Oceanispirochaeta sp. M1: one gene and its partner. The protein of the gene in region 2 binds, or shares a complex with, the protein of the main gene of each other region. Links are inferred from orthologs where the notes say so. Each region holds a gene or a part of one and is shown on either strand. Other genes may lie near its edges. The genes, in order: rpsJ and nusB.

Region 1 (3,099 bases), on a different replicon or contig from region 2:
ATGAATATGTTTTCGGTCGTTTGGATGTTGCCGTGTAATAGCAGTATTTGCTACTATCACGCTGATACCCGCTAGGGTTAATCCAAAGAAAGTTGTTTTTTAAAGAGCCTAGGAGGTAGAAATGGCTAAAGAAAAATTCGAACGTAACAAACCGCACATCAATGTCGGTACAATTGGTCATGTTGACCACGGTAAAACCACTCTTACTGCTGCAATCTCTATGTTTTGCGCTGCTAAGTCTGGTGCTAAGATCATGAGTTATGAAGATATTGATAACGCTCCCGAAGAAAGAGAGCGTGGTATTACTATCAATACTCGTCACGTTGAGTATGAAACAGCGGATCGTCACTATGCACATGTTGACTGTCCCGGACATGCTGACTACATCAAGAACATGATTACCGGTGCTGCACAGATGGACGGAGCCGTTCTTCTCGTTGCTGCAGACTCAGGACCCGAGCCTCAGACTAGAGAGCACATCCTTCTTGCGAGACAGGTTGGCGTTCCTAAGCTGATCGTTTTCATGAACAAACTCGACCTTGCTGACCCCGAACTGGTTGACCTGGTAGAGATGGAAGTACGTGAGCTCCTCGATGAGTATGGTTTCCCCGGAGACGATACACCCATCATTAAAGGTTCAGCTTTCGAAGCTATGTCTAATATTGAAGATGGTGATAAGACTGCATGTATTCAGGAGCTCCTGGATTCTATGGATACTTATTTTCCTATTCCTGACAGAGCTGTAGATCAGCCCTTCCTGATGCCTATTGAAGACGTTTTTTCAATTTCCGGCCGTGGTACTGTTGTAACCGGTCGTATTGAGAAAGGTGTACTTCATGTTGGTGACCAGATTGAGATCGTTGGTATTAGAGACAATCAGACTACTACATGTACAGGTGTTGAGATGTTCAACAAGCTGCTGGATGAAGGTCAGGCTGGTGATAATATCGGTACTCTTCTTCGTGGTATTGATAAAGAAGCGGTTCAGAGAGGACAGGTTCTTTGTAAACCTGGTTCTATCTCTCCCCACGCAAAGTTTAAAGCAACTCTGTACTGTCTGACTAAGGAAGAGGGTGGACGTCACAATCCTTTCTTTTCCGGATACAGACCTCAGTTTTACTTTAGAACAACTGACATTACAGGAACTGTAACTCTTCCCGAAGAGAAGCAGATGGTAATGCCTGGTGATAACACCGAGATTTCTGGTGAACTGATTCATCCTATTGCGATGGACGGAGGGCTTAGATTCTCTATCCGTGAGGGTGGTAGAACTGTAGCTTCCGGTCAGGTCATTGAGATCATAGAATAAGAAGTAATGAAAGAGTCGCCCTGCTATCCGGCAGGGCGGTTTTCTGGAGGACTAATGGGTAAGGAACGGATACGCGTCAGATTAAGAGGATTTGACGTTGAGTTGATTGACCAGAGTGCTAAGGCCATTGTTCAGGCCGTTCAGAAACAAGGAAGTAAAGTTTCTGGACCGATCCCTCTGCCTACACGGATCAATAAGTACACTGTGTTGAAATCAACTTTTGTTAATAAGAAGTCTAGAGAGCAGTTCGAAATGCGAACTCACAAAAGACTTATAGATATTTTAGAGCCAACCTCTGCTGTAATGGATGCTCTTATGAAACTCGAGCTGCCCGCTGGAGTGGATGTAGAGATCAAGCAGTAAGTAAGAATTGTTGAGGTATTAGATGATTGGTTTAATTGGCAAAAAAGCCGGAATGACGCAGGTGTTTGATTCTGAAGGAACACTGACTCCTGTTACTGTTATTAAGGTTGAGCCTAATGTAGTAGTAGCCAATAGAACTGTAGAAAAAGATGGCTACAGCGCGGTTGTTCTTGGGTCTGTTGAAATGAAAGCTAACCACGTAAGTAAACCTTACGCTGGACAGTTTAAGGAAAACGTAACACCAAAGAAACTTGTTATGGAACTGCGTAATTTTGAGAAAGAATGTAATGTTGGCGATTCTTTCGGTGTTGAATTGATGGAAAGTTTTTCCTACGTTGACGTGATCGGAACATCTAAGGGAAAAGGTTTCCAGGGTGTAATGAAACGTCACAATTTTAGTGGAGGCCGTGCCACACACGGTTCAAAATTCCATAGAGTTGGTGGTTCAACCGGTATGGCCGCTTACCCTTCAAAAGTAATTAAGGGAACTAAGATGGCCGGACGTATGGGCGGAGAGAGAAAAACCGTTCAGAACCTGGAAGTAGTAAAAATAGATGCTGAAAAGAATGTTGTATTGGTGAAGGGTGCTGTACCCGGTACGAAAGACAGTGTTGTTTTAGTACGTAACGCCAAGAAAAAATAGAGGATTATTATGGACAGAAAAGTCTTTTCAATTGATGGAAAAGAGCTGCGGACAATAACTCTTGAAGATTCAGTATTTGCACGTGAAGTAAGCGATGGTTCTATTTACAACGCCATCAAAAATGAGCTTGCTAATAAAAGAGTTGGAACAGCCAGCACACTTACCAGAAGTGAAGTAAGAGGAACAACAGCTAAGCCGTGGAGACAGAAAGGAACTGGTAGAGCCAGAGCCGGACGTAGAAGATCTCCTGTATGGGTTGGTGGAAGTGTAGTTTTCGGGCCTAAGCCTAGAGATTACAGCTATGTTCTTCCGAAAAAAGTAAAGCAGTTAGCTATGAAATCCATACTGAGTCTTAAAGCTCAGGATGAGAATACATTTAGAATTATTGAAGATTTTACGGTTGATTCCGGAAAAACTAAAGATTTTAAAGCCATTCTGACAGCTTTGGTAAATGATGAAAAAACTGTTGTTGTTCTTAAGGACGACGACAAAAAAATCAGACAGGCAGGTCGCAACCTTCCCAATGTCAGATTCCTTTCTTACAACAGACTGAGTGCACACACTCTGTTTTACGGTAAGAATGTTCTGGTACTTGAAGGTGCTGCTTCGAAGCTGAATGAATTTTATGGTGGATGAGGTTGAGTATGGAACCCTATAAAGTAATTATAGAACCTGTTCTGACAGAAAAATCTAATGTTCTCCGTGATGGTGAATCTAAGAAGTATGTCTTTAAGGTTGATAAGAAAGCGAATAAGATCCAGATAGTAGGTGCAGTTAAAGAACT
Region 2 (3,240 bases):
TTTAATTGATGCCGAAACCGATAGCGATGCAAAACTCACTATTTATGAGTATGTTATTGTCGGTACAATCTCGAGCTCATTCTTCAGCGGCAAAATATCTGACAAAGTTTCAGTATTTCTGCAGAATGCCGGAAGGGTTACCGGCACTAAATGTTATGCATTTATTGTAAAAAACGGCCCGTTTGTTCAAAAATCCCTCCACCTTCTCATGAAAAGTATGGAAAAAGAAGGTATGTTTCTTAAAATCTCCGATACAATCAGCACTCCGGAAGAAGCGGAATTAATCGGAAAGAAACTTCACATCAAGTAAGTTGTTATTAAGATAAATACTGTGGAAAAGTAATACACTTCGTTTTCCGCAATTCATTAGAGGTTTGTTTCATGTTTAGAAAAAGAATTTTAGCAATACTTATGTTACTGATTACTGCAGGACTGTTTGCACAGAACTCCTTTGTAGATAAACCGGTGGCAATTGTAAAGCTTACCAGAACTGATGTTATCTCTCAGAAAAAACTGGCTCAGAATATAGGTTTTTATGAGCAGCAGTCCGGCCGTGCTCTCTCGAAAGATGAGAAAGAGCAGGTTCTCCAGACTCTGATCAATCAGATGTTGGTATATCAGGCAGCAGAACGTGACAATGTCGCTGTTACTGAACAGCAGGTCCTTCAGGCCGGTATGAATCAGATGATGCAGCAGGTTGGTCAGCAGCTTACTGAAGCTCAGTACAGACAGATTATCAAAGACCAGGCTGGTGTGGAATACGACACATACGCTCAGAGTATCAGGGATCAGCTGATTCTTGAGAAATATGTGAGCGAGAAAAAAATGGAATTCATCAGAGCCACAGCAATGGCTACAAAAGAGGATATTGAACTTTTCTATACACAGAACGAAGAAAAGTTTCTCAATCCTGAGATGATTAAGTTCAGCCATATCTTTTTTGCTACAAAAGGCCAGGGTGCCGGCAGCAGAGAGGATCAGAAAAAAGAAGCTGAATCTGTATACCAGAAGATCATTAAGGGCGATGTTGACTTTGTCAGTATGGTACGTGAACACTCCGATGACAAAGGCTCTGTTGTAAGAGACGGCGATATTGGAAATTTCATTGACCGCAGCGAGCAGAATGTCACTATTTTCGGCCGTGATTTTCTTAACTCAGTATTTGATCTGAAAGTACACAAGATGAGCGAAGTTATCGAATCCAACCAGGGATTCCATATCGTTATTGTTAATCAGCACAACGAAAAACGTTTCCTCGGTCTTGACGATCCCATTTCACCTGTCGAGACAACAACTGTTCGCCAATACATTGGAAATGTGGTATCCTACCAGAAACAGCAGCAGGCATTTCAGGCAGCAGCCGAGCAGGTCGTGAAAGAACTGTCCGATGATGCGGAAATACAGCTGTTTACGGAGAACATTGAATAAAACATATGAAAGGTATCGGCAACAGAAGGAAGGCCAGAATTCTTGCCTTCCAGGCTTTATACAGTTATGACATCAGTGCCGCCCAACTTGAAGATCTTTTTCAATATACCTGGGTCAAAGAAGAACTTTCGGACGATATAAAAATTTTTTCGAGTTTTCTTATTAAGGGCGCTGTCGATAATCTGGATGAGATCGACGAACTTATTAAAGGCAGTCTTCAGAACTGGGATTTTGACAGGTTGGAGAAAGTAAGTCTTGCGATACTCCGTATGAGTATTTATGCTCTAAAGTATCAGAAAGATATTCCACCAAAGGTTGTTATCGATGAAGCCGTCGAAATCACCAAGGAATTCGGCACAGACGACTCATACCGTTTTGTTAACGGTATATTGGACAACATAAAGAAAAAGATTGATGAGCAGCCTAGCGCCTGAAGACAGATATAAACGCCGCCTGATTGTAAATGCGGGTGTGCTGTTTCTTCTGGGAATAGTCATTTCACTGTTCCTGCTCTTTTTTCCCTCAGATGATTACTTCCAATTTTATCTCAATCAATCGGATAAATTCCTCAGCCAGAGCAAATATTCAGATATGGAAGAACAGCTGGACCGGGCCGCACGTCATGCCAAAAGCAGGGAGCAGTGGTTCAGTCTGTTTAAGCGAGCCTATCAGGCTTCATTGTCTCAGGATGACTTTGGGTATTACCAGAGTATTGTAGAGCGCTCCAGACGCTTTGTGAAAGGCGGAGCAGACCATGAGGCACTCAATACAGCAGGTCTTTTATGGACAGGACAGTATGAGAAGGCCGCAGCATCCCTCTATACAATTCAAAGTGATAAATACAGCAGCCTTATTGCAGAATCTCTTTTATCCTATGATGTATTCAGAAACTATGACCTTCAGGAGATGTCTCCTCTGGAGTTTATCAAAGAGAAAATCCAGTTTCAGGAGGATCCTGAGTTTTTCCACTCTGTGGGAACCAGGGCGGATAACCCCATACTCCTCTATAACGCAGCGTTACTGAGTCTGGAAGCTGGAGATTATGACAGGGCCGCATCCATTGCCGAAGGAATCCCCGGAAACAGGATCAGCCCCTATCACCGCGGCATCCTCTATTACGACCTGGGATACATCGATCAGGCCTATGACGCATTCAAGGCGCAGTCTGTACTGGATGATATTAACAATACCCAGCGATATGCCGTGCATCAGCAGCTCGCCGACCTTGCCCATGAGCGGGGGGACAAGCAGGAAGCTCTGCAGCATTACGGTAAAGCCATGATGATAAAGGCCAACGGCAGCTGGAAGAATTTCAGAAACATGGCCAGGATCTACCTGGATGACGGCTATTCAAATAAAGCCAGAGCAGTGCTCAGAGAAGGTATTCAGGTCTTTCCCGATTCCATTGAACTTCTGGAAGACTATGTTCTCTACTACCATATGGATTATCCCGTTGAGGTTCGAAAGGAGCTGGAGTCTTTTATCAAGGTTTATCCCCGTCTTACGGAGGCACATCTCTTAAAGATCCGCTATTTTCCCGAACAGAAATCTGCAGTACAGTATCAGGCGGAGATCTGGGATCTATTTAATCAGGATGAGTCCAACGATGTTGTGACCCGTTTCCTTCTCTGGTATCTGTCCGGAGTGGGGGATCTTGAAGGCATGATAATCGTTCTGGAACGCTATAAGAGTCCAGATGAAGAGCTTCCCTACTGGCACCATTTTTATCAGTCTGTCATCGCCCTGACTAAATTTGATCTGGAAACTGCCGTTAAAGAGATGGATATAGCTTACTCTGCGAAGGAAGACTGG

Evidence for each region.
Region 1: the proteins of nusB (region 2) and rpsJ are in contact, whole or in part, in a solved structure (PDB 3D3B), measured with the Escherichia coli proteins. The link is inferred for Oceanispirochaeta sp. M1 from one-to-one orthologs.

The regions. Positions count from the first base shown.
Region 1 is NZ_QQPQ01000022.1:49,942-53,040, forward strand. The notes cover bases 249-3,017. They hold rpsJ (30S ribosomal protein S10), read left to right. Parts: upstream 249-1,363; coding sequence 1,364-1,672; downstream 1,673-3,017. Other genes in these bases: tuf (elongation factor Tu), read left to right, coding at 249-1,309; rplC (50S ribosomal protein L3), read left to right, coding at 1,695-2,315; rplD (50S ribosomal protein L4), read left to right, coding at 2,325-2,951; rplW (50S ribosomal protein L23), read left to right, coding at 2,960-3,017. Outside these bases: more of tuf, read left to right, coding at 122-248; more of rplW, read left to right, coding at 3,018-3,099. UniProt on the Escherichia coli protein: Involved in the binding of tRNA to the ribosomes. Part of the processive rRNA transcription and antitermination complex (rrnTAC). The complex forms an RNA-chaperone ring around the RNA exit tunnel of RNA polymerase (RNAP).
Region 2 is NZ_QQPQ01000006.1:51,993-55,232, forward strand. The notes cover bases 238-3,147. They hold nusB (transcription antitermination factor NusB), read left to right. Parts: upstream 238-1,433; coding sequence 1,434-1,862; downstream 1,863-3,147. Other genes in these bases: DV872_RS05350 (hypothetical protein), read left to right, coding at 238-310; DV872_RS05355 (peptidylprolyl isomerase), read left to right, coding at 412-1,428; DV872_RS05365 (hypothetical protein), read left to right, coding at 1,843-3,147. Outside these bases: more of DV872_RS05350, read left to right, coding at 1-237; more of DV872_RS05365, read left to right, coding at 3,148-3,240. UniProt on the Escherichia coli protein: Part of the processive rRNA transcription and antitermination complex (rrnTAC). The complex forms an RNA-chaperone ring around the RNA exit tunnel of RNA polymerase (RNAP).